One region of the Kitasatospora sp. NPDC015120 genome, then DNA from elsewhere that is predicted to be linked to it. Evidence: riboswitches for the same ligand, from Rfam matches in the RefSeq annotation. Region 1 holds a riboswitch; each other region holds the start of a gene.
What was found. Region 1 has a riboswitch for cyclic di-AMP ahead of ACF1AK_RS08725 (M23 family metallopeptidase). Riboswitches for the same ligand answer to the same signal wherever they lie in the genome.

Region 1 (7,398 bases):
CCGAGCAATAAGCGGACGCAGCGCATGGCACTGCGCGCGGTGGGGCTGCTGCGCGGGTCCACGGGACGGCCGGCCTCTCCGGTTCCTTATGGGGCAGTTAATTCTTAATACCTTATTTCTTAAGTGGGTGAGGCGTGGGGCGAACGGCAGGTCCCGGGGCACCGGTTTCCCCGGTGTGCGAGCACCCCCGCCGGGTCCGGTACCCTTCTCCGTACGACGTCCCGCCGCGCAGGCGGGGCCGAGGGTACGGGGCTATAGCTCAGACGGTTAGAGCGCTTCCCTGATAAGGAAGAGGCCACAGGTTCAAGTCCTGTTAGCCCCACACCACGCCGAAGGGCCCGGAGCGATCCCGCTCCGGGCCCTTCGGCGTGCTCCGCCCCGCCGCTCAGGGGCGCGGCCAGCTGCGCAGACCGGCGGTCAGCACGGTGATCATCCGCTGCTGGGTCTCCCCGAGGTCCTCGGCGAGCTGGAAGGCGCCGCCGGTGGACAGGGCGGCGAAGCCGTGCGCCAGCGAGCGGAAGGTGCGGGCGGCGTGGATCGCCTCGGAGCCCTCCAGTCCGTACCCGCGCAGCACGGCGACGATCACCCCGACCAGCCGGCCGGCCGCCGCGGTGAGGTCGGGGTCCGCCTGCGGGGCCTGCGGCAGGGCGCCGTAGCGGTGCGGGTGCTCGGTGGCGTAGGCGTGGTACGCCCGCAGGACGGCGGCGACCGCGGCGTCCCCGCTGCGGCCGAGGGCCGCCTCGGCGAGCCGGTCGGCCAGCTCCCCGGTCACCCGGACGGCCACCAGCCGGCGCAGTTCGGCCAGGCCGCCGCTGACGTGCTTGTACAGCGAGGGGGTGGCGACCCCGGCGCGGGCGGCCACGGCGGCCAGGGTGAGGGCCTCGGGGCCCTGCTCGTCGATGAGGGCGAGGGCGTGGCCGACGACCTGCTCGGGGGTCAGTCCGACTCGGGGCACTGCGGTTCTCCTGGGAACGGGGGGCGGGCCCGGAACGGGCGCGGGGCAGGCGCGGGGCGGTTCGGCGGCGCTCAGGCCAGGTCGGCGAGGAAGGACAGCAGGGCGTCGGCAGTGGCCCGCGGGTGGTCGGCCATCGGGTAGTGGCCCGCGCCCTCGATCATCACCTTGCGCGCGTTCAGCGCGGCGGCCTGCCGGTCGGCGACCAGCTCCGGCTTCGCGAAGTCGGGGTCCTTCGAGCCCATCACGACCAGCACCGGGCAGCGCACGGCGGCGGTCCAGCCGACGGGCGCGGAGTCACCGCGCACGTAGCCGCGGGTGGCGGTCCTGCGGCCCGGGGTGCGCAGCGCGGCGACCAGCCCGGCCACGTACTCCTCGTGGTCGGCCGGCTTGGGGCCCGGGAAGGCCGCCTTGCGGTGGTACAGGCCCCAGAACGCGGGCGAGCGCACCAGCAGCGCGCCCATCGCGCCGACCGCCAGGCGCTGCAGCGCGTTCGGCGGCACGTTCTCGACGAAGGCGTCCAGCAGGACGATGCCGGCGACCCGGTCCGGGGCGTCCCCGGCGGCCTTCACGACGCTGGCGCCGGTGTAGGAGTTGCCGGCCAGCACGGCCCGGTCGATGCCCAGGTGGTCCAGCAGGGCGAGGACGTCGCCGGCGATCGCGGCGGGGGAGTAGTCGTCCCAGAGGATCGAGGACTCGCCGAAGCCGCGCAGGTCCATGGTGATCACCCGGCGGCCGGCGGCGGTCAGCAGCGGGCGCAGGTGCCGGTAGGCGGCCCGGCTGTCGAGCATCCCGGGGAGCAGGACGACCGGGACGCCCTCGCCGTGCGCGGTGTCGTCGAAGGCGATCCGGCCGCCGGGCAGGTCGAGGTGGCGGGTGACGGGGGCGAGGGTGCCGTTCATGGGGAGCCTCCTGGGGCGGGGACCGTCGGCTGAGTGCCGATAGCCATAAAGCTATGGCTAATAGCCTTAGCCGTCAAGCCATCGGCGCTCGCCCGCCCGGCCCGCCCGCCGTCGGCGACCGGCCGGGCGGGCCGGTCAGGCGCCCTCCACCCGGAACGGGTCGTGCTCGGTCAGCAGCTTGTCCAGCCGCGCCTGGTCGACCCGGGTCACCAGCTCGGTGGTCTCCTGCTTGTCCCGGACCACCTTGGCGAGGGTGAAGGTGGAGGTGATCGTGTAGAGCAGGCCGAGGGCGAGGAACGCCCGGGTCCACGGCTCCACCGGGAGGAAGGCGATCCCGACGCCGAGGGCGGTGCCGGAGAGGGCGAAGGACAGCACGGCCTGGAGGTGGTACGCGGCCGTGGTGCGGGACTGCATCGGTGCGCTCATGGCGTCAGGATGGCCGCGCCCGGCCCGGTCGCACATGAGTAGGCGTACTCAAGTGAGGGGCCGTTCGTTGACGTCCCGACACGTTCGGTAGTGTCAGTTGTCATCAAACATCCCAAATCGCCCACCGGGTCGCGTGGTACCCGGTCCGGATCCCGCCGTCGGCAACGGACGGCTTGGAATCGGGGGGCTCTCGGATTAACGTTTGATAACGCAGCGCGGTCCGCAACGCCGTACCCAGACGGCACCGTGCGCCGTCGCCTAATCCCGCCGGCCGGCCTCCGGGCAGGCCAGGGAGCCGGGGAACCACGTTCCTTGGGGTGAATCGGCCAGGCCCAGGCCCGGCCGTAGGAGACCTTCCTGCTCCGAACCCGTCAGCTAACCCGGTAGGCGCGAAGGAAGGAAAGGAGCGCGCCTCCGTGGCGTCGACGCACACCCCGGCACACCCGTCCGGCACCCAGCTGCTCGACCACCCCGGCCCGTTCGCCGGGCAGGGCCCGTTCGGCGGCCCCGCCGACCAGACCGCCCCGCCGGCCGACGGGACCAGCCGGCACCGGATGCCCCGTCAGGGCCGCGGCACCGCTCCGCTGCTCGGTGTCACCGCCGTCGCCGCCACCCTGGGCGCCACCGGCTTCGCCTCCGCCACCCCGGCCGCCGCGCCCGCCGTCGAGGCGCCCGACGAGCTGCCGGCCACCCTCTCCGCCGACCCCGGCCTCGCCCTCGCCGCGCGCATCCAGCAGCAGGCCGACAGCCAGCGCACCGCGGCCGAGGAGAACGCCCGCGTCCAGGCCGCCCAGGAGGCCGAGGCCAAGCGCGCCGCCCAGGTCGCCCAGCAGGAGCAGGCCAGGCGCGCCGCCGAGGAGGCCGAGAAGGCCAAGCTCGCCGCCATCAAGCTGCCGGTGCGCGACTACCGGCTCTCCGCCCACTACGGCCAGAGCGCCCGCTACTGGGCCCACCTGCACACCGGCCTGGACTTCGCCGCCGACCAGGGCGAGCCGGTCTACGCGGTCGGCCAGGGCACCATCACCTCGGCCGGCTGGGCCGGTGCCTACGGCTACCGGATCGTCGAGACCCTGCCCGACGGCACCGAGATCTGGTACTGCCACCTCTCCTCGATCATCAAGGGCTCCGGCAAGGTCGTCCCCGGCCAGCAGATCGGCAAGGTCGGCGCGACCGGCAACGTCACCGGCGCCCACCTGCACGTCGAGGTCCGCCCCGGCGGCGGCGCGCCCGTCGACCCGGAGGCCTGGTTCGAGCAGCGCGGCGTCACCCCCTGACGCCTCCCCGCCCGCGACGAGGGGCCCCGGCCGTCCGGCCGGGGCCCCTCGTGCGTTCCTACGCCCCGGCCAGGGCCTCGTCCCCGGCTTGCTCCAGCCCGGCCAGGTACGCGTCGATCTCCGCCTGCCCCGGCTCCGGCGCCAGCTCCGGGAACTCCTCGACCAGCAGCCGCGGCAGCCCCGGCACCGTCCACGCGCCGGCCAGCTCCAGCGCCACCCGGACGGCGGCCTCCTCGAACGCCCCGAAGTCCCCGGCCAGCTCCTCCGGCATCGGCTGGCCCAGCGCCGTCAGCTCCGCCAGGTTCCGGTAGCTGCGCTCCATCAGCCCCTGCTCCAGCAGCCGCCGGGCGCCGTCGGTGGCCATGCCGACCGCCAGCGTCCGCGCCCCGCCGTCCCAGCCCCCGTCGTCCACGGCGTCCAGCACGCCGTCCGCCTCCAGCGCCGTGAAGGCCGCCGTCCGCTCCCGCGCCGGGAGCTCCCGGAACCCCTCCAGCCAGGCCCGCACCGCCGCCTCGTCCCCGGTGTCCACCCCGGCCGCGCGCAGCAGCAGCGCGTACAGCCGGGGCCAGGTCACCAGGTCCGCCCGGCGCAGCAGACCGGCCGCCACCTCGCCCTGCCACTCGGCCTCGGCGTGCAGCCGCTGCTGCCGCTTGGCGTTCAGCCGCTTCGCCGCCCGCTGGTGGTCGGCCAGCAGCCGCACCGCCGCGCCGTACGCCAGCGGATCCTGCCCCGGCTCCGGCTGGACGTACAGGTACAGGCGCTCGTACAGCAGGTGCTCCACCGCGGCGGAGGTCAGTTCCGGCCAGCCGTCGTGCATCCTGCCGCCGCCCAGCTCCAGCAGCGCCAGCACCGCCCGCAGCGGGGCCTCGGCGACCGGCTCGCGGCCCTCCGCCTCCGCCCAGGCGAGCAGTTCGGCGGCCTTGGTGCGCGGGGCGAGCCGCAGGTCTTCGTCTTCCATAACCACGAACCGTAACCGCTGGTCGGGGGTAGGGTCGGGAGCCATGGTCCCCGTCCGACTCACCGGCCGCCGGCTGGCCGTCCGCGAGTTCCACCAGACCCCCGAGGACGTGGACGCGCTGCACGCGGTGTTCGGCGACCCGGAGGCCACCCGCTACCTGCCGTTCGCGCCGCGCGACCACGAAACCTGCGCCGACCAGGTCGCCCAGTACCTGGAGGAGGCGGAGCGGGAACCCCGGGAGGTCTACCGGCTGGCCGTCGTCCGCCTCGCCGACGCCGACGACCCGGCCCGCGCCGTCCCGATCGGCAACGCCGCGCTCGGCCTGCGCCCGCACGGGGCCGCCCACCTCGGCTACGCGCTGCGCCGCGACGTCTGGGGGCTCGGCTACGCGGGCGAGGTCGTCGGCCTGCTGCGGGACCTCGCCTTCGGCCCGCTCGGCCTGCACCGGCTGGAGGCCCGGGCCGACGTCGGCAACGCCGCCTCGATCCGGGTGCTGACCAGGGCGGGCTTCCGGCTGGAGGGCCGGGTCCGGCACGACTACCGGCGCCACGACGGCTGGCGCGACGCCTACCAGTACGCGCTGCTCGCCGACGACGAACCGGCCGGGGGCGCCGCTCAGGGGGGATAACCCCACCCCCGGTTCGCCGGGGAGCCGGATGTCCGGGGCCGGGCGTGCTTTGACAGGCTGTGGGAGTCAGCAGGACAGACCCCACGAGCCCGACCCGCGACCGACCCGAGGGACCGAGACCGGCCATGAGCACCCACAGCATGCAGCGCGACGAGTACGACGAGTACCACGCGTACGACGGCCACGACGGCGGCGAGCGCCGCGCCGCGGCCCGCCGCATCGAGGAGCCGCCGTACGCCTGGCGGGCCCCGTTCACCTCCTACTTCTACCGCGAGGTCGGCTTCACGCTGACCGGTCTGCCGCTGGCGGTCGCCGGCTTCGTCGTCGCGGTCGCGCTGTTCTCCCTCGGCCTCGGCACCGTGGTCACCGTGCTCGGCCTGCCGGTGCTGGCGGCGCTGACCTCCGCCGCCCGGGGCTTCGGCGCCCTGGAGCGCGCCCGGGTGCGCGGCCTGCTCGCTCTGGACGTGCCCGCCCCGGCGCCGGTCCGGGCCGTGCGGCCGGGCGTCTGGGGCGCGATCACCGCCCGGATCGCGGACGCGGCCGGCTGGAAGGCCGTGCTGTACCAGGTGGTGATGTTCCCCTGGGCGATCCTCAGCATGGTGATGTCGCTGGTCTTCCTCTGCGTCGGCTGGGTGCTCGCGCTCTACCCCGTCTACCACTGGGTGTTCCCGCGCTACGTCGACTGGCCCGGCTACCGGTTCTTCGACTTCACCGACAGCGACGGCGTCCGGCACGTGTACTACGTCGAGTCGCCGCTGCAGATCGCCGGGGTCTGCCTGCTCGGGATGCTCTTCGTCTTCCTGACCCCGCAGCTGGTGCGCGGCCTGACCAACGTCAACCGCCTCGCCGCCCGCGGCCTGCTCGGCCGCTGACCGCCGGCCCCGCCCCCGGCGGCCCCCGCCCGGACGCCTCCGGGTGCGGGCCGCCGGGGGCCGTGGTCGGATGGCCGCGATGGCCGACCGAACCGCCCGCGCCCCGGCCGGGGCCCCGCCCGCACCCCTGGTCACCTCCCGTCCGCTGGACGAGTACTGCGGCCTCTTCGGCCTCACCCGGGCCGCGCTCGCCGCCCTGCCGGGCCCGCTGCTCGACTGCCCCGGCGGGGCCGCCGCGCTCGCCGCCGAGGCCCGCCCGCTCGGCTGCCTGGTCGTCGCCGCCGACCCGGTGTACGCCCGCCCGGCCGGTGAGATCGCCGCCCGGGCCCTGGCCGCCCGGGCCGCCATGGCCGCCGCGATGGAGGCCCGTCCCGACCTCTACCCGGCCCGCCGGCACCGCCGGCCCGAGCGCTACCTGCGCGGCTGGGACCGGGCCCGCCGGCTCTTCGCCGCCGACCGCGCCGCCCACCCCGGGCAGTACGTCGCCGCCGCGCTGCCCCGGCTGCCCTTCGCGGACGGCACCTTCGCCCTCACCCTGAGCGGCTACCTGCTCTTCGCGTACCCCGAGCTGTTCGGACCGCGGCGGCAGCTGGCGGCGCTGGCCGAGCTGGTCCGGGTCACCGCGCCCGGCGGTGAGGTCCGGGTCCACCCGCTGTACGACGGCGAGGGCCGCCGCACCGCCCGTCTGGACGCCGTCCGCCGCGCACTCGGCGAGCGCCGGATCGCCAGCGAGGTCCGTGTACTGCCGCCCGCCGACCGGGGCGGCCGTGCCCAGCGGGTGCTCGTCCTGCGTCGGGCCGGCCATCCGATGTAATGGTCATAAGGTCTGTTCACCCCTATACTCATCGACCATGACCGAGATGTTGATCAAGCCGGCCGCGGCCTCGGACGCCCACCGGCTCACCGCGCTGATCCAGGACTGCTCCGCCTACCGCGGCGCCTACGCGCCGATGATCGCCGGCTACCGGGTGACGCCCGAGTACCTGGCCCGGCACGAGGTCCACCTCGCCGTGCGCGCCGACGACGACCACCTGCTCGGCTTCTACGCGCTGGTCACCGAGCCCGCCGACCTCGACCTGATGTTCGTCGCCGACGCGGCGCAGGGCCTCGGCGTCGGCCGCCGGCTGATCACCCACATGCTCGACCGCGCCCGCGCCGTCGGCGTCACCGGCGGCGTCCGGGTCGTCTCCCACCCGCCCGCCGAGGCCTTCTACCTGCGGATGGGAGCCGAGCGGACCGGCACCTTCGCGGCCCGGCCGCCGATCGACTGGGACCGGCCCGAGCTCCGCTTCCCGCTCTAGGACGCCTTCCCGGACGCCACCGGCTGCGCTCCGTCCTGCTGCTGCGGCAGGAACACCGGCGTGTCCAGCCCCGCGAGGATCTTCT
Region 2 (7,398 bases), on a different contig from region 1:
GCAGCCGACTGCGGAGCGGGTGGAGCGATGTCCTACGATCTCCGCCATGAGCACCGCAGCCATCCCGGGCGCGCCACTGCCCGTCCGCACTCCAGGCTCCCGTGCGCGGGGGCGCCACCGCCGTCCCGAGCGCCCCGAGATCCCGGCCGGTTCCCCGGCCCTGCTGCTCGCCGTCCCCGCGGCCGCCGGACCGGACTCCCGGTCCGTCGTCGAGGAGCTGCTGTCCATTGTCCGCAGCGAGCAGAACGGCGTCCGGACCGTCGCCGGGTACCTCCCCTCCGGTGGCACCGACGGCGAGGCGGACGGCGAGCGCACCGTCGCCGAGCTGCTGACCGAGGCCGCCCAGGCCGGACTGCCCGCGCCGGTCGTGGTGCCGCTGGTGCCCGGTCCGCACGACTTCCTCCCCGCGCTGCACGGGCTCGCCGCCGAGTTCGGCGCCCCCGTCACCGACGCGCTGGGCCCGCACCCGCTGCTCGCCGAGGCCGTGCACGTCCGCCTCTCCGAGGCCGGGCTGGCCCGCGCCGACCGGGCCCGGCTGTTCGCCATCGCGACCGCCGCCGACGGCGTGGTGCTCACCACCGTCGGCGGGCAGGCCGCGGCCGACGCCGCCGGCATCACCGGCATGCTGCTGGCCGCCCGGCTCGCCGTGCCGGTCGTCGCCGCCGCGCTGGACGTGCCCGGCTCGGTCGCCGACGCCGTCGCCCACCTCAAGGAGATGGGTGCCCAGAACCCGGCGCTGGCCCCGCTGGTGATCGGCCCGGAGGCGGACGCCGAGCTGCTCGCCACCGCGGCCGAGGAGTCCGGCTGCCCGTCGGCCGCGCCGGTGGGCGCGTACCAGGCGGTCGGCCAGCTGGTCGCCTCCACCTACCTGGCCGCGCTGCCGGCCGTCGACGCCGAGGCCCTGGCCGGGGAGGCCGGCGCCGCGGCGGAGGACGGCCCGCGCGCCGGCGGGCGGCACGCCGCCCAGTAGCCCCGCTCGCCCGCAGGGCCCGGAACGGACGCACCGTTCCGGGCCCTGCGGCGTTCCCGGGAGACGGCTCCGGCGGCCGGCCGGGGGCGGGCGGCGGCGTCCGTCCTCCCCCGGCCGGCGCAGCAGGACGTTCCCCGGGGCGGTGCGGCCGGCGGTGCGGCCGGCGCTCGTCGCCGCCGAACTCCCCCGGGGGCGCCCGGGATGACGGCGGCTCCGCTGACGGCCCGGATGCTGACGAGGGCGCAGGCGGCGGCGAAGCCCCTCCCTGGCCGGGCGTGCCGGTGCCGCCCCTTCCCGCCGACTCCCCCGGACGCGCTTCTCGTCGCCCCCGACGGGAGGCGCAGGAGGGCGGACGCGGCCGCCGCCGGGGCCGGGGGCCCGGGTGCCGCCGGGCGAACGGCGCGGGAGCCTCTCGCCGCGGATCGCCGCGAGGGCGGCGGCGACGGTGGGCCGGCGCAGGAGGGCCCGGCGGATCGGGTTCGGGTGAGCCGGAGGTCGGTTCGGGCGTGATGTCCGCTCTGTGACGCTTTGCCCGGCGACGCGCTCCGCGCGGCCGGACGTCCGGACGGGGCGCCCGCCCCCTCGTCGACGCCCGCCGGTGCGCAGCCCTTCCCCCGGGGCGGCTGCGGCGCTCCGGCGCGGCGCCGGCGTCCTGAGGCGCAGGCAGGTGCGTTGGCCGCGACCGGCGTTGCGGGAAACCGGTCATTTCCGATCATGAAGGACAGCCGGCAGGCGCCCTTTCCGCACACCGTGACGAGCGTCACACATGTTTGCGGTTTGAACGCGCCTCTGCTTAACGTGCTCCCCGTTCGTGGCCACACGGACCCAGCACGTCCGCGACGCCGAGTCCTGCCGTCGGGCGTGCTGGCAGCGCAATGCACCACGGCAGGAGCGGGGGAACCACAGGTAGTTCGCCCAGGACCGGTCCACGGACCGGCCCCGGGCTAGGGGTGAAGCCGCGTCCACAGCGCGGCCGGGCAACTCCAGCCCGAATCCGACAGCTCACCTCGCAGGCGTGGGAGAGGACCGCGTCTTCATGCTGCCCACCAACGGCACCCGACTGTCCGGCCGTACCCGTCGCGCGATCGCCGCCCTCGGCGTCGCGGGCATCGGCCTCACCATCCCCTGCCTCACCGCCGGCACCGCCTCGGCCGCCTCCGTCGCCACCTGGGACAAGGTCGCCCAGTGCGAGAGCGGCGGCAACTGGAGCATCAACACCGGCAACGGCTTCTACGGCGGCCTCCAGTTCACCAACTCGACCTGGGCCGCGTTCGGCGGCACCGCGTTCGCCGCGCGTGCCGACCTCGCCACCAAGGACCAGCAGATCGCGACCGCCGAGAAGGTCCTGGCCGTGCAGGGCCCCGGCGCCTGGCCGGTCTGCTCGGTCCAGGCCGGTCTCACCAAGGGCGGCACCCCGGCCGCGGTGGACACCTCTGCCGCCGCCAAGCCGGCCGCCCCTGCCCCGGCCCAGACCCCGGCCGCCAAGCCGGCCGCCAAGCCCGCCGAGAAGCCCGCCGCGCAGCAGCAGGCCGCCGAGCCCGCCGCCACCCCGCAGACGGCCCGGGGCGACCGGCAGTGGCGCCCGCAGGCCGGTCAGCAGGGCGCCCAGCAGGCCTCCCGGGACTACACCGTGGTCGCCGGCGACTGGCTGTCCACCATCGCCGACCGCAACCAGGTCCAGGGCGGCTGGCAGCGGCTCTACGAGCTCAACCGCGCCACCCTGACCGACGGCCCGCACGCCATCTACCCGGGCCAGCACCTGACCCTCGGCGAGCGCGCCGCCGGCCAGGGCTTCGACTGGTTCAACCGCGACCAGGGCGGCGCGCAGGGCCAGAACCGGCCCCAGGCCCAGGCCCCGGCCGGCAAGCCGGCGAGCAAGCCCGCCGCGCAGGCCGAGACCCCGGCCACCGCCCCGGCGGCCCCGGCCGCCAGCGGCAGCATGGCCGCCGCCGTCGCCTTCGCCCAGTCGAAGGTCGGTCAGGCCTACGTCTACGGCGGCACCGGCAACGGCGGCTGGGACTGCTCCGGCCTGACCCAGGCCGCGCTGCGCGCCGCGGGCATCTCCGTCCCGCGCGTCGCCGCCGACCAGGCCGCCGCCTCCACCCATGTCCCGCTGGACTCCCTCAAGCCCGGCGACCTGCTGTTCTGGTCCAACAACGGAAAGGACTCCGGCGTCTACCACGTCGCGCTCTACATCGGCGACGGCACGTACGTCGAGGCCGCCAACCCGAGCTCGGGCGTGCGCGTCCAGACGGTCGCCAACTGGGCCCCGGACTTCGCCGGCCGGGTCTGATCCCCTCGCGCCGCCGCCCCCGGGGAGAGTCCGGTCGCTCCTCCCCGGGGGCGGCGGCGTGCCCGCACGGGGCCGGACGCCGGACGGCCATGGTCAAACCGGGGTCGCGACGGGCATGCTGCTGCCCTGCACCCGAGAAGGAGTCACCATGGCCCAGGTCACCGTCTCGCTCGACGCCAACCTCGCGATCGACGTGATGATGCTCTCCGGCACCAAGAGCCCGCAGGACGCCGTCGAACTGATCCTCCGCGACTACCTGGAGCGGGGCCGGCGCACCGAGACCCGCACCGGTGACGCCGCCGACGGCCACCGGGTCACCCAGGACCGCCCGACCGTCCAGGAGGGCTGAGCGGGAACGCCGCGGGGCCCGGGAGCAGTGCGCTCCCGGGCCCCGCGGCGTCGGGCCTCAGCGCGCCCGGGCGCCGGTCGAGCCGCGCATCACCAGCTCCGGCCGGAACATGAACTCCCCGCGCTGCGCGGCGTTCCCGCCGACCTCCTCCAGCAGCGCGTCCACCGCCGCGGTGGCCATCGCCTCCACCGGCTGGCGGACGGTGGTCAGCGGCGGCTCGGTGAAGGCGATCAGCGGCGAGTCGTCGAAGCCGACCACCGAGACGTCCTGCGGCACCGCCAGGCCCCGCTGGCGGACCGCACGGATCGCGCCGAGCGCCATCATGTCGCTGCCGCAGACGATCGCCGTGCAGCCCTTGTCGAGCAGCGCCCCGGCCGCCGCGTGCCCGCCCTCGACGCTGAACAGCGTGTGGTGGACCAGCTCCCCGGCCTCCTGCGCGCCGAGCCCCAGCACCTCCCGCACGGCCGCGGTGAAACCCTCGATCTTGCGCAGCACCGGCACGTAGCGCCGCTGGCCGACGGCCAGGCCGATCCGCTCGTGGCCGAGTCCGGCCAGGTGCTGGACGGCCATCCACATCGCGGCCCGGTCGTCCGGCGAGATGAACGGCGCGTCGATGCGCTCGCTGTAGCCGTTGATCAGCACGAACGGCACCCCGCGCCCGGCCAGCCGGGTGTACCGGTCGTGGTCGGCGGTGGAGTCGGCGTGCAGGCCGGAGACGAAGACGATGCCCGCCACGCCCCGGTCGACCAGCATCTCGACGAGTTCGTCCTCGGTGGAGCCGCCCGGGGTCTGGGTGCAGAGCACCGGGGTGAAGCCGTGCCGGCTCAGCACCTGCTCGATCACCTGGGCCAGTGCCGGGAAGATCGGGTTGCTCAGCTCCGGGGTGACCAGTCCGATCAGCCCGGCGCTGCGCCGGCGCAGCCGGGTCGGCCGCTCGTAGCCGAGCACGTCCAGGGCCGCCAGCACGGTCTGCCGGGTGGTGGCCGAGACGTTGGCCTTGCCGTTGAGCACGCGGGAGACGGTGGCTTCGCTGACCCCCGCCTGCGCCGCGATGTCTGAGAGTCGCGCCGTAGTCACGGTCCCAGAGCCTATTGCAACCACGTCAGACCGCCCACCAGTCGGTGCTGTCGGCGGCGAGCACCGCCTCGCCGTCCGTCACGTCCGGGCCGGCGCCGGCGGAGGTGAGCAGCAGCCGGCCGGGGGCCGGTATCCGGACCGGGGCGCCGGTGGTGTTGACGGTGCAGACGAAGGAGCCGCGGCGGAACGCCAGGGTGCCCTCGGGGGCGGGGAGCCACTGGACGTCGGTGCCGGCGCCGAGGTCGGGGTGCGCCTTGCGGACGGCCAGTGCCGAGCGGTAGAGCTCCAGGGTGGAGGTCGGGTCGCCGGTCTGCGCCTCGACGCTGAGGGCGGCCCATTCGGCGGGCTGCGGCAGCCAGGACGGTCCGCCGGCGGTGGGGCCGAAGCCGTAGGGGGCCTCGGTGCCGGACCACGGGATCGGGACGCGGCAGCCGTCGCGGTAGCCGTCCTGGCCGGCCTTGCGGAAGTACGACGGGTCCTGGCGGACCTCGTCGGGCAGGTCGGTGACGTCCGGCAGGCCGAGCTCCTCGCCCTGGTAGACGTAGGCGGAGCCGGGCAGGGCGAGCATCAGCAGGGTGGCAGCGCGGGCGCGGCGCAGGCCGAGTCCGCGGTCGCCGGGGGTGCGGATCTGGGTGCCCAGGCCCGGCGGGTTGGCGAACCGGGTGGCGTGCCGGGTGACGTCGTGGTTGGAGAGCACCCAGGTGGTGGGGGCGTCGACGGGGCGCATCGAGTCGAGCGAGAGGTCGATCACGGCGCGCAGGTCGGCGGCGTCCCAGGAGGTGCCGAGGTACTGGAAGTTGAAGGCCTGGTGCAGTTCGTCGGGGCGCACGTAGTTGGCGGTGCGCTGGACGGTCGGGGTCCAGGCCTCGGCGACGCCGATCCGCTGTCCCGGGTACTCGTCGAGGATCCTGCGCCAGGAGCGGTAGATGGCGTGCACGCCGTCCTGGTCGAAGAAGGGCATGACGTCGTTGCCGAGCAGCCTGAGCTGGTCGGCGCCGCCGAGGTCGGGCAGGCCGGGGGCCTTGACCAGGCCGTGGGCGACATCGATGCGGAAGCCGTCGACGCCCATGTCCAGCCAGAAGCGCAGGATGGAGCGGAACTCGTCGGCGACGGCCGGGCTGTCCCAGTTGAAGTCGGGCTGCTCGGGGGCGAACAGGTGCAGGTACCAGTCGCCGGGGGTGCCGTCCGGGTTCCTGGTGCGGGTCCAGGCCGGGCCGCCGAAGATGGACTCCCAGTCGTTGGGCGGCAGTTCGCCGTGGGCGCCCTTGCCGGGGCGGAAGTGGTAGCGCTCGCGCAGCGGGGAGCCGGGGCCCTCGCGCAGGGCGCGCTTGAACCACTCGTGCTGGTCGGAGGAGTGGTTGGGGACGAGGTCCACGATGATCCGCAGGCCCAGCCGGTGGGCGTCGCGGATCAGCGTGTCGGCGTCCAGCAGGGTGCCGAACACCGGGTCCACGGCCCGGTAGTCGGCGACGTCGTAGCCGGCGTCGGCCTGCGGGGAGGCGTAGAACGGCGAGAGCCAGACGGCGTCCACGCCGAGGTCGCGCAGGTAGGGCAGGCGGCTGCGGATGCCGGGCAGGTCGCCCATGCCGTCGCCGTTGGAGTCGGCGAAGCTGCGCGGGTACACCTGGTAGATGACCGCGTCCCGCCACCAGCCTCTGTCCGCGGCGGCACTGCCCTCGTGAGCGGTGGCGTCGTCGGCGGGCCGGGGGGTGTCGGCCAGGTTCTGGGTCATGGACGGTATCCCTTGGGGAGTGTGGCGGGCGGAGCGGTCGGGCCTCGGCGCGGGAGGCCGGTCAGGACTTCGAGGCGCCGGCGGTCAGGCCGGTCACCAGGTGGCGCTGCACCAGGTAGAAGAGGGCCGAGGAGGGGATCGCGATCAGCACGGCGGTCGCGGCCATCAGGTTCCACTGGGCGTCGTGCTCGCTGACGAAGGTCTGGAGTCCGACGGCGAGGGTGTACTTGTCGGAGCTGAGCATGAAGGTGGAGGCGAAGGCGACCTCGGCCCAGGCGGTGAGGAAGGAGTAGAACGCGGCGACCGCCAGGCCCGGGCGGGCGAGCGGCAGCACCAGCCGCCAGAAGGTGCCGAACGGGGTGAGCCCGTCGACCCGGCCGGCCTCGTCGATCTCCACCGGGACGGTGTCGAAGTAGCCCTTCATCAGCCAGGCGCAGTAGGGCACGGTGGTGGTCGAGTAGACCAGGACCAGGCCGAGGTAGCTGTCCAGCAGGCCGAGCTGGGACAGGATCGTGTACATCGGCACGATCAGCACCGCGATCGGGAACATCTGGGTGACCAGCAGCGACCACATGAGCGGCCGGTGGCCGGGGAAGCGCATCCGGGAGACGGCGTAGCCGGTGGAGGCGGCGATCAGCACGCCGAAGACGGTGGTGACGCCGGAGACCAGGAAGGCGTTGCCGAACCAGGTGAAGAAGTCGGTGTCGAACAGCACCGTCGCGTAGTTCGAGAGGGTCAGCTTGCCGAGGATCTCGCCGGGGTGCAGGTAGTCGGTCTTGTCCGGGCCGAACGAGACGTAGAGGATCCACGTCACCGGGAACAGCGCGATCAGGCTGGCCAGGATCAGCGCGCCGTGCATCAGGGTCGTGGCGAGCGGGCCGGTCCCGCCGCGGGGGCGGACCTTGGCCGGCCGGGCGGCGGGGGCCGCGGACCGGGCGGCGAGGGGGGTGGGCCGGTCGGTGGTGGTGCTCATCGGG
Region 3 (7,398 bases), 860 kb from region 1:
TGGGCCAGCTCGACGGCGTCCAGGGTCTCGGTCAGCGAGCCGATCTGGTTGACCTTCACCAGCAGCGCGTTGGCGGTGCCGGTCTCGATGCCGCGGGCCAGGCGCGCCGGGTTGGTGACGAACAGGTCGTCGCCGACCAGCTGGACCTTGTCGCCCAGCTTCTCGGTCATGGCCTTCCAGCCGTCCCAGTCCGACTCGTCCAGCGGGTCCTCGATGGAGACCAGCGGGTAGGCGTCGACCAGGCCGGCGTAGTACTCGATGAGCTCGGCGGAGGTGAGCGCCTTGCCCTCGAACTGGTAGGCGCCGTCCTCGTAGAACTCGGAGGAGGCGACGTCCAGGGCGAGCGCGACGTCCTTGCCCGGCACGTAGCCGGCCTTCTGGATGGCCTCGACGATGAGGTCCAGGGCCTCGCGGTTGGAGTCCAGGTTCGGGGCGAAGCCGCCCTCGTCGCCCAGGCCGGTCGACAGACCGCGCTCCTTCAGCACGCCCTTGAGGGTGTGGTAGACCTCGACGCCCCAGCGGACGGCCTCGGAGAAGGACTCCGCGCCGATCGGGGCGATCATGAACTCCTGGATGTCGACGTTGGAGTCCGCGTGGGAGCCGCCGTTGAGGATGTTCATCATCGGGACCGGCAGGACGTGCGCGTTCGGGCCGCCCAGGTAGCGGAACAGCGGCAGGTCGCTCGCCTCGGAGGCGGCGTGCGCGACGGCCAGCGAGACGCCCAGGATGGCGTTGGCGCCGAGCGAGGACTTGTCCGGGGTGGCGTCCAGGTCGAGCATGGCCTGGTCGATCAGGCGCTGCTCGGTGGCGTCGTAGCCGACCAGCTCCGGGCCGATCTGCTCGATGACGGCCAGGACGGCCTTCTCCACGCCCTTGCCGAAGTAGCGGTTCTTGTCACCGTCGCGGAGCTCCAGCGCCTCGAAGGCACCGGTGGAGGCACCCGAGGGGACGGCGGCACGGCCGGTGCTGCCGTCGTCGAGGCCGACCTCGACCTCGACCGTGGGGTTGCCGCGCGAGTCGAGGATCTCACGGGCGACGACGACATCGATGGACGGCACGAGGCATCTCCTAGCGGAAGCAGGTTCGGCTGACGGTGGGTGCTGTCGGCCGGACGATTGCGGAGTCGTTACGACCAGAGCCTAACCGCACGGGCTGTCCGGACCACGTCGGCCTCGGCTCCGTCTCAGCGTGTGGCCCGGCTACCCACCGGTAGTTCACCTGGTTGCCCGACCCGAGGGGGCCGGATGCGGACGAAGGGGGACCGATCGGTCCCCCTTCGTCGCGTGCGGCCGGACCGGCCGTCAGGCGAGGGTCAGCACCTGGCCCGGGACGATCAGGTTCGGGTCGGCGCCGACGGTGCCGCGGTTGCCGTCGTACAGGGCCTGCCAGCCGCCGGAGACGCCCTGGGCGGTGGCGATCCCGGCGAGGGTGTCGCCGGAGCGGACGGTGTAGCCCTGGCCGGCCGGCTGCTGCGCGGCGGGGGCGGCCTGGGCGGCGGGAGCGGCCGGGGCGGCGGCCTGCTGGCCGGCGTACTGCTGGTAGACGCTCTGGTGGCTGGTCCAGTACCAGGCGCCGTTGCTCTGGTACCAGAACACCTTGGCGTCGGCGTCCCAGCCGGCCTTGCCGGAGAAGGCCGGCGACTGCTGCTGCGTCTGCGGGGCCTCCTGCCGGGGCGCGGCGTGCTTCGGCGCGTACTGCTGCGCCTGCGGCTTGGCGGCCTGCTGCGGGGCCTGCTGCTTGGGTGCGGCGTGCTTCGGCGCGGCGGGCTTCGCGGTCTCCTGCTGCGGCTCGGCCTCCTGGGCGGCCTGCGGGACCTGGGGCTTCGGGGCGGCCGGCTTGGCGTCCGTCGAGGTGTCGACCGCCGCCGGGGCGCCGCCCTTGCTCAGGCCGGCCTTCTTGGAGCAGACCGGCCAGGCGCCCGGGCCCTGCGAGGCGAGCACCTTCTCGGCGACCGAGATCTGCTGGGCCTTGGAGGCCTGGTTGGCCTGCGGCGCGTAGGCGGTGCCGCCGTACGCCTTCCAGGTGCTGGAGGTGAACTGGAGGCCGCCGTAGAAGCCGTTGCCGGTGTTGATGCTCCAGTTGCCGCCGCTCTCGCACTGGGCGACCGCGTCCCAGGTGGAGACCGGGGCGGCGGAGGCGCCGGTGGCGCTCAGGATCGGCATGGCCAGTCCGACGCCGGCGACACCGGCGACGGCGATGGCCTTCTCGGCCTGGGTACGGCGACGGTGACGACCGGTTCCAACGAACAGCATGAAGACGTCCCTCTCCGCACGCCTGCGAGGTGAGCTGTCGGGTTCGGACCGGGAGGTGGCCCGGCCGCGCGGAGGCGGCTTCACCCCTAGCCGTGGGAGACGGCGCAAAACCTGGGTCCCCCGCCCCTGCCCAGGGTTCTGGTCGGCTTCCCGTGGCACGGCGGGCAGGACTCGGCGTTCCGCGCACGGGGCTCGCAGCTGCGAACTCCAGGGAGAGTAGACAGATCCTCAGAGCAATCACAAGCTCATATCGTCGGTATCACATGGACATCACGTCATGTGATGGATTGCCTACCAACCGAGGTGGTATGTCCGGATTGAGGGTGGTTCAGACCCCTGGGAACGAGGCAACGGAGAGTTCCCGTCAGCGTGTTGTGCCGAGGCGTCAGCCCCCGGAGCCGGTCTTCGGAGGCTCCTCGCCGGGCGCTTTCTCCGGTGTGAATTCCACCGGAAGTTCACGGAGTCCACGCATGATCAGACCACCGCGCCAGCGCAGGTCCACCGGGTCCGCGGCGAGTCCGAGGTCCGGCAGCCGGGTCAGCAGGGTGGCCAGCGCGGCCCGCCCCTCCAGCCGTGCCAGCGGGGCCCCGATGCAGTAGTGGATGCCGTGCCCGAAGCCCAGGTGCGGGTTGTCCGTCCGGGCCAGGTCCAGGGTGTTCTCGTCGGCGAACCGCGCCGGGTCCCGGTCCGCGGCGGCGAGCACCACCAGCACCGGGTCGCCGACCGGGATCCCCACCCCGCCGATGGTCAGCGGACTGGTCGCGAACCGCCAGGTCGCCAGCTCCACCGGCCCGTCGTAGCGCAGGAGTTCCTCGATGCCGGTCTCCAGCAGCGCGCTCTCGCCGCGGCCGACCGACTCCTGCAGCAGCGCGCGCTGTCCCGGGTTGCGCAGCAGCGCGTACACGCCGTTGCCGATCAGGTTGACCGTGGTCTCGAAGCCGGCGAACAGCAGGATGAAGGCCATCGCCGCGGCCTCGTTCTCGGTCAGGTGCTCGCCGTGGTCGCTCGCCCGGATCAGCCCCGAGATCAGGTCGTCGCCGAGGTCGGCCCGCTTGCGGTGGATCAGCTCCGCCAGATAGGCGCGCATCCGCTTCACCGCGCGCCCCACGCCGCCGCGCTGACCGCCGCCGTGCCGGATCATCATCCCGGCCCAGTCCCGGAAGTCGTCCTGGTCCTCGGCCGGCACCCCGAGCAGGTCGCAGATCGCGTAGATGGGGAGCGGGAACGCGAACTCGTGGATCAGGTCGGCGGACCCGCGCGCCGCGAAGCCGTCGATCAGCCGGTCGGTCAGCTGCTGCACCCGTGGCTCGAAGGCGGCCACCCGGCGCGGTGTGAACGCCTTCGACACCAGACGGCGCAGCCGGGTGTGGTCCGGCGGGTCGATGTTCAGCAGGTGGGTCATCAGGTCGGCCTGCCGCTCGCCCGGGATGCCGACCCGGCCGGTGCGGTGGGCCTGCTCGCTGTGGTGCACCGGGTTCTTGGAGAGCCGGCTGTCCGCGAGCGCCTGCCGGGCGTCCGCGTACCGGGTGACCAGCCAGGCCTCCACCCCGCTCGGCAGGGTGGTCCGGTGCACCGGCTCGTGCTCGCGCAGCCAGGCGTACGCGGGGTACGGATCGGCGGCGAACTCCCAGGTGAACAGGGGCGGACGGGGGGAGGCGGGCTGAGCTGGCATGGGTCGACGGTATCCCGGGCGTGTCCCGGCCACCGCACGGCGTGCGCGCGGGGGCGCGGTGACCGGTGGGGTCCGGGCGGGGTCCGGGCGAGGTCCGCCGCGCGCGGCAGGCGTGAGCCTGGTCACCTGAGGGGTAATTCCTGTTGCGGAGGGTCAGGACCTGCCTACGATCCTCCGCAAGATGTCCGTGGGCGCCGGTGCGGAGCCGCCCACAGGGAGGAGCAAGGCCATGCGGGTCACCGGTTCGGTCGTCGTGATCGCCGTGCTCGACGGCGGGTCGGGGGCGGACCTCGCCCGGCGGCTCACCTCTGCGGGGGCCGTCGGCGTGCTGATCGCCGACCAGCGGGTCGGGATCGCCGAGGACCTCGCCACCGAGCTCGACCGGCCGGGCTGCCGGGTCGTCGGCGTCTGCGGCGACGTCCGCCGGCCCAGCGACGTCGCCGCGCTGGTCGACACGGCGGAGAAGCACCTGGGGCCGATCGACCTGTTCTGCGTGGCCGGGCCGGACGGCGAGCGGATCGTCTCCCTCGGCGACCTGCCCGACCACCTCGACCTGGAGCGGCTCGCCGAGCTGGTCGCCCTGGTCGGCGAGGCGATCGGCGAGGTGGTCGTCCCGGCGCAGCGGCGGCCGGTGGAGGACGTGGCCGTCGTCTGAGACGGCCGCCGCTCCCACCGGGCCCCGGGCGGCGCTACTCCGCGGGCTTCAGGCCCTCGGCGGCGCGCACCGCGTCCCGGTAGCCGCGCGCCGCGGCCCGCAGCGCGGCGTCCACGTCGACCCCGGCGTCGTGCGCGCGCTGCGCCACCGCGAGCAGCAGCCGGCCCGCCGACTCCGCCGTGAGCTCGGCCGGCAGCGCGTACGGCTCGTCCGGCACGCCCGTGAACCCGGCCCGGCGCACCCGTGAGACCAGCTTCGCCGCGTACGCGAGCGAGGGCAGCCCGGCCGGCACGCCGTCCAGCACCGACTCCCGCTCCGACTTCTCGGCCGCCTTGAGCGCCTCCCAGCTGGCCTCCACCTCCGCCGCGCCGCTCGCCTCGGCGTCGCCGAACACGTGCGGGTGGCGGTACATCAGCTTGTCGACGATGTCGCCCGCCACGTCGTCGATCGAGAAGGCCCCGGTGGGGTGCTCCTCGGCGATCCGGGAGTGGAAGAAGACCTGGAGCAGGACGTCGCCCAGCTCCTCGCGGAGCATGTCGCGGTCCCCCTCCTCGATCGCCTCGACCAGCTCGTAGGCCTCCTCGACCAGGTACTTCACCAGGCTGGCGTGGGTCTGCTCGGCGTCCCACGGGCAGCCGCCCGGCGAGCGGAGCCGGTCCATCACGGAGACCAGGTCCAGCAGCCGCGCGCCCGGCAGGTCGTACGAGCCGGGCAGCACCTCGATCTCCGGCACCTCGCCGGCGTGCTCGACGGCGAGGCGCGCCAGCGCCTCGGTCAGCCCGGGGTCGCCGTCCGGGCTGCCCAGCCAGACCGTCGGACCGGCCTCGGCGGGCGGCCCGGCCGGGGCCTCGGTCAGCAGCCGGGCCAGCGCGGGGGCGGAGCCGGGCGCCACGATCCGCACCTCGACGCCGGCCTGCGCCACGGCGGGCAGCTGCGGGTGGGCGGGGTCGGCGGCGAGCACCCGGCCGGCCGACCGCAGCGCCTCCCAGGCGGGCCACGACAGCAGGCCGGGGGCCACCCGGTGGGTGGTGATGAGGAGGATCAGCTTCGGGCCGGGAGGATTCGTCGTCACACCCCGAACCTACCCGCCCGGCCCGCGCCCCCGCCCCCGGATTCCGGAGCACCCGCGGGCCCCGGCCGCTGCCGCCCGCACGGCCGCGCGGAGCCGTCAACCCTGACGTTCGTCCAGGCCGGACCCTGTCTTTCGGGTCGGGTGGGCCGCCGCCCCCGGGGCCTACCGTCCACGGCATGACGAACACGCTCAGGAACAGGACGGCCCTCGCGGTGGTGCTGCTGGGGGCGGGCACCGGCACGGTCGGGTGGCTGGCGCCGGGGCGCGCGGGCGGGGAAGGACCGGTCCGGGTGGTCACCGGCTGGTCCGCCGCCGGCTACCGCCGGGTGGCCGGGGCCGTCGCCGACGCCCCGCCCCGGCTCGCCGCCCTGCTGGAGCCCGCCACCGAGGCCGGGCTGCTGGTGCTGGGTCTGCTGCTGGTGGTCGGCTGGTGGACGGCGCGCGGGCGACGGGACGCGGGCGCGGTCGCGGGGATCGCGCTCACCGGCCTCGGCACGGTGCTCGCGTACGGGACGAGCGAGCTGCTGAAGTCGGTGCTCGGCGAGGAGCGGCCCTGCCGGGCCCTGTCCGCCCTGCCGTCCACCGCGCTCGCCGACTGCCCGCCACCGGGCGACTGGTCGTTCCCCAGCAACCACGCGACGCTGGCCGTCGCCCTGGGCACCGGGCTGGTGCTGCTGCGGCCGCGCCGGGAGGCGTGGGCGGGGCGGGCAGGCTCGGCGAGGCGGGCCGGGCGGGCCGGGTGGGCGGCGTGGGTGGCGTGGGTGGCCGTGCCCGTCGGGCTGGGGACGGCCGGCCTGCGGGTCGCCGCCGGGGTGCACTACCCGCACGACGTGCTCGCCGGGGCGGCGCTGGGCGGGACGGTCACGGCGGCGGTGGTCCTCGCCCTGCTGCCGTCCGCGACGGCGGCGGTCGGCGCGCTGGACGGCGTGCGGCTGCTCGGGCCGCTGCTGCTCCGTCCGCTGCCGGTCGCGGGGCCGGTGCCCGTCGCGGCGTCCGCCCCGGGGTCAGGCCGGCGGGCCCGCCGTCAGGCCGGCCTCGTGGGCGAGGACGGCGGCGGCCGCCCGGTTGGCCACGCCCAGCCGCGCCAGGACATTGCTGACGTGCGCCTTCACCGTGCCCTCCACCACCCCGATCCGGCGGGCGATCTGACCGTTGGACAGCCCGGCGGCGACCAGCGCCAGGACGTCCCGTTCACGGGCGGTCAGCCCGGCCACCCGGCGCTGGGCCGCGGCCCTGCGGTCGGCCGGGCCGCCGGCCCCGGTGGCGGCCAGGTGGGCCACCACCCGGGCGGCCACCCGGGGTGAGAGGTAGGCCGCGCCGTCCGCCACCGACCGGACCCCGGCGATCAGCTCCTCCGGCTCGCCGGACTTGATCAGGAAGCCGTTGGCACCCCCGCCGAGGGCCCGCAGGATGTAGTCGTCCTCGCCGAAGGTGGTCAGCATGACGATCCCGGTGGCCGCTCCGGCGCGGGTGGTGACGGCGCCGCGGCGGATCTCGGCGGCCGCGGCGATGCCGTCCGTGCCGGGCATCCGGATGTCCAGCACGGCGACGTCCGGGCGGTGGCGCCGGACCAGCTCCACCGCCTCCCGCCCGTCCCCGGTCTCGGCGACGATCTCGATCCCCGGGTCGGTGGCGAGCACGGCGCGCACACCGGCCCGCACCATCGGCTCGTCGTCCGCGATCACCACCCGGATCGGTGGGCGGGCCCCGTCCGCCTGCTCCGCGGCGTTCACCGGGCGCCCGACCC
Region 4 (7,398 bases), on a different contig from region 1:
GAAGCCGAGGACGGCCGCCTCGAAGACGATGTACGCGAGCACCGCCAGCAGTCCCGAGGCCATCCCGACCACCCGGCCCAGCCCGTGCGAGATGTAGCCGTAAAAGGCTCCGGCCGCGGTGATGTGACGGGCCATCGCCACGTAGCCGACCGAGAAGACGGTGAGCACCAGGGTCGCGAAGACGTAGGCGGCGGGCGCTCCGGCGCCGTTGCCCTGGCCGATGACGATCGGGAGGTTGCCGGTCATCGCGGTGATCGGCGCCGCCGTGGCGACCGCCATGAACACCACGCCCGGCAGGCCGACCGAGTCCGCCTTCAGCCGCTCCACCCCGTCCCGCCGCCCCGCGCCCCCGGTCACGTCCCCGGTCGCGTCCCCGCGCTGGATGGCCATCCGGCCCCCTTCACCTGCCGTGGCTGCGCCGCCCGCCGGAGCGGACGGGCGTTGACAACCCGACAGCATCGGCGGGCGGCGTCCGGCCCGCAAAGCGGGGTGACCCGGTGTCGGCCCCGCCCGGTTGACGCGCTGTTCGACCGCGGCCCGGCCCGTTCGACCGGGAACGACGACGGCCGGCCCGGCTCGCGAGGGAGGTCTCGCGAACCGGGCCGGCCGGACGGGCGTGTCCCGCGCCCGTCGTTCCGCTGGAGGTGCGGTGCTCACCCGGTCGAGCGGTCACCCGACATGACCATCCCGGGGGAGCGGTCTCGCCCCGCACCCAGCGGTGGCGGAGGTGATCCGACCGGAGGGTCAGATCGCGACGCCGTGCGCCCGCAGGTAGGCGATCGGGTCGATGTCCGAGCCGTACTCCGAGCCGGTGCGGATCTCGAAGTGGAGGTGCGGGCCGGTCACGTTGCCGGTCGCGCCGGAGAGGCCGATCTGCTGGCCGACGGTGACGGTCTGGCCGATCTTCACGCCGATCGAGGACAGGTGCGCGTACTGGGCGTACTTGCCGTCGGCGAGCTTGATCTCGACCTCGTTGCCGTAGGCGCCGCCGTTGCCGGCCTTCACCACGGTGCCGTTCGCGACGGCGCGCAGCGGGGTGCCGGTGGAGGCGACGAAGTCGGCGCCGGTGTGGTGGCCGGAGGACCACATCGAGCCGGCCACGCCGTAGGCGGTGCCGAGCTTCGGGTTGGCCAGCGGGGCGACGTAGCCGGAGGTGGCGGCGACGACCGGGGTCGCGGTCACCGGGGCGACGGTGGTCTGCACGGCGGGCTTGACGGCCGGGGCGGCCGGCTTGGTCGCCGGGGCAGCCGGCTTGGCGGCCGGAGCGGCGGGCTTCGCGGCGGGCGCGGCCGGCTTCGCGGCCGGGGCAGCGGGCTTCGCGGCGGGCGCGGCCTGCTTGGCCGCCGGGGCGGCGGGCTTGGCGGCCGGGGCGGCCTTGGCGCCGAGCGCGAGCTTCTGGCCCGGGAAGATCAGGTTCGGGTTGGCGCCGACGACCGAGCGGTTGTGCTCGTACAGCGCCTGCCAGCCACCGGTGACGTTCTTGGCGGCGGCGATCTTCGACAGGGTGTCCCCGCCGACGACCTTGTAGCTCTCCTCGGCCGGGGCGGCGGCGGGAGCGGCGGCCGGGGCGGCCTGCGCGGCCTGGGCGGCGGCCGGAGCGGCGGGCTTGGCGGCCGGGACCTCGTGCGCCTGGGCGGAGACGGTGGTCACCAGCGGGAGGGCGAAGGCGGCACCGGTGACAGCGGTGGCGATGCCGATGCGGGCGGCGCGGGGCAGGGCGGTACGACGAGCCTGTGCGGGCATGGAAAATGTCCTCTCCGACGCCTGCGAGGTGAGCTGTCGGGTTCGGGCTGGAGTTGCCCGGCCGCAAAGGCGGCTTCACCCCTAGCCGGACCGCGAATTCGGGTCCGGCGACTTACCTGTGGGTCCCCCGCTCCTGCCGTACAGAGTTCGGTGCGTACCACCGGGCAGCGGCAGGACTAGGCGTTCCACCCGGTGGCCACCCGGGCTGACGCCGGGCGGTCGCTGAACTAAAACTCATCCGTTCGGGTGAAGCAATGTCGATCTCTACGGCCCGGGACCAAAGTCCGTCCCACCGTGACGCTGCGCAGAAAAGGCATGCACAGTACGCACACAATCCATTTACCGCGCGCACGTGATCCACCACCCTGCGCCCACGCCGGAACCAGTGCGTACACGATCACTCACGGAAAGGGGATCCCCCCGACACACCCCCGGTGACCCTTGTCACGTGGGCCCCACCGGACCGACCATGGGCCGTGGCCACCTCCGAGGCCGGCACCCTGCGGTTGGGCACCGCGCAGGGTCGCTGGGTACTACTGGCGACGGTGCTCGGCTCCAGCATGGCGATGCTCGACGGGACCGTCGTGAACGTCGCGCTGCCCAGGATCGGCGCCGACCTCGGCGCTCAACTCGACGCCCTGCAATGGACGCTCAACGCCTATCTGCTGACCCTCGCGGGCCTGATCCTGCTCGGCGGCGCCCTCGGCGACCGCTACGGCCGGCGCCGGGTCTTCCTGCTCGGCGTGGTCTGGTTCGCCGCCGCCTCCGCGGCCTGCGCCGCCGCGCCCACCGTCGAGGTGCTGATCGTCGCGCGCGCCGTCCAGGGCGTCGGCGGCGCACTGCTCACCCCGGGCTCGCTGGCGATGCTCCAGGCCGTCTTCCACCCGGAGGACCGCTCGGCGGCGGTCGGCCTCTGGTCCGGCCTCGGCGGGGTCTCGGCGGCGGTCGGCCCGCTGCTCGGCGGCTGGCTGGTGGACGGCCCGGGCTGGCGCTGGATCTTCCTGCTGAACCTGCCGCTGGCGGCCGTGGTGGTGGCGGTGTCCGCCCGGCACGTGCCGGAGAGCCGCGACGAGTCCGCGACCGGCCGCTTCGACGTGCTCGGCGCGGTGCTGGCCGCCCTGGCGCTGGGCGCCGTCACCTATGCGCTGACCGCCGCCGGGAAGGGCCTGTCCCCCGCGGTCTGGGTCACCGGGGCGGCGGGCCTGCTGCTCGGCGCGGCCTTCGTGGCGGTCGAGCGCCGCACCCCGGAGCCGATGCTGCCGCTGGGGCTGTTCTCGTCCCGGCTGTTCACCGCCGTCAACCTGGTCACCCTCGCCGTCTACGCGGCGTTCAGCGGCGTCTTCTTCCTCCTGGTGGTGCAGTTGCAGATCGTCTCCGGGTTCTCCCCGCTGGTCTCCGGACTGGCCCTGGTGCCGATCACCGTGATCATGCTGGTGCTGTCCGCCCGGGCGGGCCGGCTCGGCAAGCGGATCGGCCCGCGGCTGCCGCTGACCGTCGGCCCGCTGCTCTGCGCGGCGGGCGTCCTGCTGATGCTGCGGATCGGCCCCGGCGCCTCGTACTGGGCGGACGTGCTGCCCGCCGTCGCCGTGATGGGCAGCGGGATGGTGCTGCTGGTCGCGCCGCTGACCGCGACCGTGCTGGCGGCGGTGGACGTGCGCCACGCGGGCATCGCCAGCGGCGTCAACAACGCCGCCGCCCGGGCCGCCGGGCTGTTGGCGGTCGCGGCACTGCCCGCGCTGTCGGGGCTGAGCGGCGACGCCTACCAGGTGCCGGACGCGGTCGACTCCGCCTTCCGCACCTCGATGCTCATCTGCGCCGGGCTGCTGGTGGCCGGCGGGCTGACCGCGCTGGTGGCCGTCCGCGGCAATGTGCTGGCCCCCGCGGACGCGCGCCCGGTGGCGGAACCGGACTGCCGCTACGCCTGCGCGACCAACGCCCCGCCGCTGGACCCCGGCCACCCGGCCCCGGTCCCCGCCGAACGCCGCGAGGGCCCCGCCGCCTGACCGGCGACGGGGCTGCGGCTCGCCCGCCCGCCCCTGCGGCGGGCGGGTGACGTCACGTCAGAGGATGTCGCCCGGCGCGTACTTGGCGGCCTCCGGGTACGCGGCCGCGACGGCCTCGACCTGGCGGACGACCTCGGCGACCTGCGCCCCGGCCGCGCCGGTGAAGGACAGCTTGTCGGCCAGCAGCGCGTCCAGCGCGGCCCGGTCCAGCGGGATCCGCTCGTCGTTCGCCAGCCGGTCCAGCAGCTCGTTCTCCCGGGCGCCCGCCCGCATCGCGAGCGCGGAGGCGACGGCGTGCTCCTTGATGACCTCGTGGCCGGTCTCCCGGCCGACGCCCGCCCGCACCGCGCCCATCAGCACCTTGGTGGTGGCCAGGAACGGCAGGTAGCGGTCCAGCTCGGCCTCGATCACGGCCGGGAAGGCGCCGAACTCGTCGAGGACGGTCAGGAAGGTCTCCAGCAGGCCGTCGAAGGCGAAGAAGGCGTCCGGCAGCGCGACCCGGCGGACCACCGAGCAGGAGACGTCGCCCTCGTTCCACTGGTCGCCGGCCAGCTCGCCGGTCATCGAGGCGTAGCCGCGCAGGATGACGGCCAGGCCGTTGACGCGCTCGCACGAGCGGGTGTTCATCTTGTGCGGCATCGCCGAGGAGCCGACCTGGCCCTCCTTGAAGCCCTCGGTCACCAGCTCGTGGCCGGCCATCAGGCGGATGGTCTTGGCCAGGCTGGACGGCGCGGCGGCCAGCTGGACGAGCGCGGTCAGCACCTCGAAGTCCAGCGAGCGCGGGTAGACCTGGCCGACGCTGGTGAGCACGTTCTCGAAACCGAGGTGCGCGGCGACCCGGCGCTCCAGCTCGGCCAGCTTGTCGGTGTCGCCGCCGAGCAGGTCGAGCATGTCCTGCGCGGTGCCGACCGGGCCCTTGATCCCGCGCAGCGGGTAGCGGGCGATCAGCTCCTCCAGGCGGCGGAAGGCGACCAGCAGCTCGTCGGTGATCGACGCGAAGCGCTTGCCCAGGGTGGTGGCCTGCGCGGCCACGTTGTGCGAGCGGCCGGCCATGACCAGCTCGGCGTGCTCGGCGGAGAGGCGGCCCAGGCGGACCAGTACGGCGACGGTGCGGTCGCGCACGTGCTCCAGCGACTGGCGGATCTGCAGCTGCTCGACGTTCTCGGTCAGATCCCGGGAGGTCATGCCCTTGTGGATCTGCTCGTGGCCGGCGAGGTCGCTGAACTCCTCGATGCGGGCCTTGACGTCGTGCCGGGTGACCCGCTCGCGGGCGGCGATGGAGGCGAGGTCGACCTGGTCGATCACCCGCTCGTAGTCGGCGACGGCGGTGGCGGGCACCTCGACACCGAGGTCCTGCTGGGCCTTCAGGACGGCGAGCCAGAGGTGGCGCTCAAGCACCACCTTGTGCTCGGGGGACCACAGCTGGGCCAGGGTCGCCGAGGCGTACCGGGAGGCCAGGACATTGGGGATCTGGGGCTTCGCGCTCACGCTTCGCAAGCCTAACAGCCGAGGTCAGCCGGAACGGCCCGGGTTCGGGTAGGCTGGGACACTTGAGCAGTCATTCCACAGGCCTGTACAAACTCCTCACCGCAAGGATACCACACCCGTGAACGGATCTCCAGCGGTTCCCCCTCCAGGGGCCGGACCGGACGCCCCCCTCGCCGAGGCGCTGCGCACCGAACAGGCCCACCTGACCGGCCTCTACGCCCAGCTGGACGCCGCCCGCGAGCGCACCCGCCGGACCCTCGCGGCGGCCGGCCGCGAAGCCGGCCCGGGCGGCACCCACCAGGCCCGCCTGGAGCGCGAGCTGCATGCCGCCGAGGCCGCCCGCCGCGCGGCCCGGCTGGAGGCCGTCGAGCGCGGACTCTGCTTCGGCCGCCTCGACCACCGCGACGGCACGGTCCGCCACATCGGCCGGACCGGCCTCACCGACGAGCTGTCCGGGACGTACGAGCCGGTGCTGATCGACTGGCGCGCGCCGGCCGCCCGCCCGTTCTACACCGCCACCCCGGCCGACCCGGGCGACCTGGTGCGCCGCCGCCACCTGCGCACCAGCGGCCGCACCCTGACCGGGCTGGACGACGAGGCGCTCGACCTCGCCGGCCTGGACGAGGGCGGCCGGCGCGGCCTGGTCGGCGAGGCGGCGCTGCTGGCCGCCCTCGACCGCGAGCGGACCGGCCGGATGGCCACCGTGGTCGCCACCATCCAGACCGAGCAGGACCGGGTGATCCGCGCCCCGCTGCCCGGTGCGCTGGTCGTCCAGGGCGGCCCCGGCACCGGCAAGACGGTCACCGCCCTGCACCGCGCCGCCTACCTGCTGTACACCCACCGCGCGGTGCTGGAGCGGCGCGGCGTCCTGGTGGTCGGCCCCAACCCGGCGTTCCTGCGCTACATCGACCAGGTGCTGCCCGCACTCGGCGAGAGCGAGGTGGTGCTGTGCACCGTCGGCGAGCTGTTCCCCGGCGTCCGGACCGCCGTCGAGGACGGTCCGGACGCCGCGGTGGTCAAGGGCGGGCCGTGGATGGCAGACGTGGTGCGGCGCGCCGTCGAGGCCCACCAGCTGCTGCCCGCCGGCGACCTGCGGCTCGGCGACCACCTGTGGCTGCCGCACCGGGTCTGCGCCGAGGCCAGGCAGGCCGCGCGCGGCCTGCGCCTGCCGCACAACCGGGCCCGCGGGTTCTTCCTGCGCACCCTGCTGGACGCCCTCTCGGTGGCGCAGGCGCTCTCCATCGGCCGTCCGTACGACGAGGAGGAGGCCCGCTACGCCCCGCGCGAGCTCTGGGCGCAGCCCGGGGTCCGCGCCGCACTGGACGCGCTGTGGCCGGTCCTGACACCGGGCCGGTTGATCGACCGGCTGCTCTCCGACCCCGCCCTGCTGGCGACCGCGGCCCCCGAACTCTCCCCCGCCGAACGCTCCGCCGTGCTGCGCCCGGCCGGTACGCCGTGGACCACCGGGGACGTCCCGCTGCTCGACGAGGCCGCCGAACTCCTCGGCGAGGACGGCGCCGCGGTCCGGGCCCGCGCCCGCGCCGCCGCACGGGTGCTGGACGAGGAACTGGCCTACGCCGAGGGCGTGCTCACCGTCACGGGGCAGCGGGAGGACGCCACCCTGGACGCCGGGCTGCTCGCCGGGCGCTTCCGCGACACCGGCCCGGAGCGCACCACCGCCGAGCGCGCCGCCGCCGACCGCGCGTGGGCGTACGGGCACGTGGTGGTCGACGAGGCGCAGGAGCTGTCCGCGATGGCCTGGCGCACCGTGCTGCGCCGGGTGCCGGCCCGCTCGCTGACCATCGTCGGCGACCTCGCCCAGACCGGTTCGCCGGCCGGGGCCCGGGCGTCCTGGGCGGAGGTGCTGGACCGCGAACTGGCGGGCCGCTGGCGCGAGGAGCGGCTCACCGTCAACTACCGGACGCCGGCCGCGATCATGGCGCCGGCGGCGGCGGTGGTGCGGGCCCACCTCCCCGGCCGGCAACCGCCGCGGGCCGTCCGGGACACCCCGGGACGCCCGCACGCGGTGCCCGTTGCGGACGGCGACTACGCCGCGGCCCTGGCCGCCCTGCCCGCCGGCCCCGGCACCCTCGGGGTGATCGCCCCGGACGCTCTCGCCGCCGCGCTGGGAGCGCTGACCGTCCGGGAGGCCAAGGGCCTGGAG

Region 2: linked by a shared signal. The riboswitch ahead of ACF1AK_RS14070 (transglycosylase family protein) and the one ahead of ACF1AK_RS08725 (M23 family metallopeptidase) in region 1 are both predicted to bind cyclic di-AMP.
Region 3: linked by a shared signal. The riboswitch ahead of ACF1AK_RS04890 (transglycosylase family protein) and the one ahead of ACF1AK_RS08725 (M23 family metallopeptidase) in region 1 are both predicted to bind cyclic di-AMP.
Region 4: linked by a shared signal. The riboswitch ahead of ACF1AK_RS32500 (peptidoglycan DD-metalloendopeptidase family protein) and the one ahead of ACF1AK_RS08725 (M23 family metallopeptidase) in region 1 are both predicted to bind cyclic di-AMP.

The regions. Positions count from the first base shown of each region.
Region 1 is NZ_JBIBVJ010000002.1:871,956-879,353, forward strand. It holds gene ACF1AK_RS08700 (SpoIIE family protein phosphatase) at 1-62, opposite strand, end outside; tRNA gene ACF1AK_RS08705 (tRNA-Ile) at 249-322, shown strand; gene ACF1AK_RS08710 (TetR/AcrR family transcriptional regulator) at 386-955, opposite strand; gene ACF1AK_RS08715 (alpha/beta fold hydrolase) at 1,027-1,854, opposite strand; gene ACF1AK_RS08720 (YiaA/YiaB family inner membrane protein) at 1,990-2,280, opposite strand; cyclic di-AMP (ydaO/yuaA leader) riboswitch at 2,526-2,684, shown strand; gene ACF1AK_RS08725 (M23 family metallopeptidase) at 2,697-3,554, shown strand; gene ACF1AK_RS08730 (hypothetical protein) at 3,613-4,512, opposite strand; gene ACF1AK_RS08735 (GNAT family N-acetyltransferase) at 4,556-5,140, shown strand; gene ACF1AK_RS08740 (sensor domain-containing protein) at 5,266-6,012, shown strand; gene ACF1AK_RS08745 (class I SAM-dependent methyltransferase) at 6,092-6,826, shown strand; gene ACF1AK_RS08750 (GNAT family N-acetyltransferase) at 6,864-7,313, shown strand; gene ACF1AK_RS08755 (hypothetical protein) at 7,310-7,398, opposite strand, start outside.
Region 2 is NZ_JBIBVJ010000004.1:533,973-541,370, reverse strand. It holds gene ACF1AK_RS14075 (hypothetical protein) at 47-970, shown strand; cyclic di-AMP (ydaO/yuaA leader) riboswitch at 1,801-1,999, shown strand; gene ACF1AK_RS14070 (transglycosylase family protein) at 1,986-3,263, shown strand; gene ACF1AK_RS14065 (hypothetical protein) at 3,412-3,612, shown strand; gene ACF1AK_RS14060 (LacI family DNA-binding transcriptional regulator) at 3,670-4,689, opposite strand; gene ACF1AK_RS14055 (glycoside hydrolase family 13 protein) at 4,715-6,421, opposite strand; gene ACF1AK_RS14050 (sugar ABC transporter permease) at 6,483-7,394, opposite strand.
Region 3 is NZ_JBIBVJ010000002.1:7,144-14,541, forward strand. It holds gene eno (phosphopyruvate hydratase) at 1-1,058, opposite strand, end outside; gene ACF1AK_RS04890 (transglycosylase family protein) at 1,302-2,252, opposite strand; cyclic di-AMP (ydaO/yuaA leader) riboswitch at 2,258-2,406, opposite strand; gene ACF1AK_RS04895 (cytochrome P450) at 2,638-3,924, opposite strand; gene ACF1AK_RS04900 (SDR family NAD(P)-dependent oxidoreductase) at 4,154-4,579, shown strand; gene ACF1AK_RS04905 (MazG family protein) at 4,614-5,651, opposite strand; partial or broken gene ACF1AK_RS04910 (phosphatase PAP2 family protein) at 5,828-6,520, shown strand; gene ACF1AK_RS04915 (response regulator) at 6,656-7,384, opposite strand.
Region 4 is NZ_JBIBVJ010000025.1:33,469-40,866, reverse strand. It holds gene ACF1AK_RS32505 (APC family permease) at 1-390, opposite strand, end outside; gene ACF1AK_RS32500 (peptidoglycan DD-metalloendopeptidase family protein) at 745-1,743, opposite strand; cyclic di-AMP (ydaO/yuaA leader) riboswitch at 1,747-1,906, opposite strand; gene ACF1AK_RS32495 (MFS transporter) at 2,220-3,746, shown strand; gene purB (adenylosuccinate lyase) at 3,804-5,234, opposite strand; gene ACF1AK_RS32485 (HelD family protein) at 5,353-7,398, shown strand, end outside.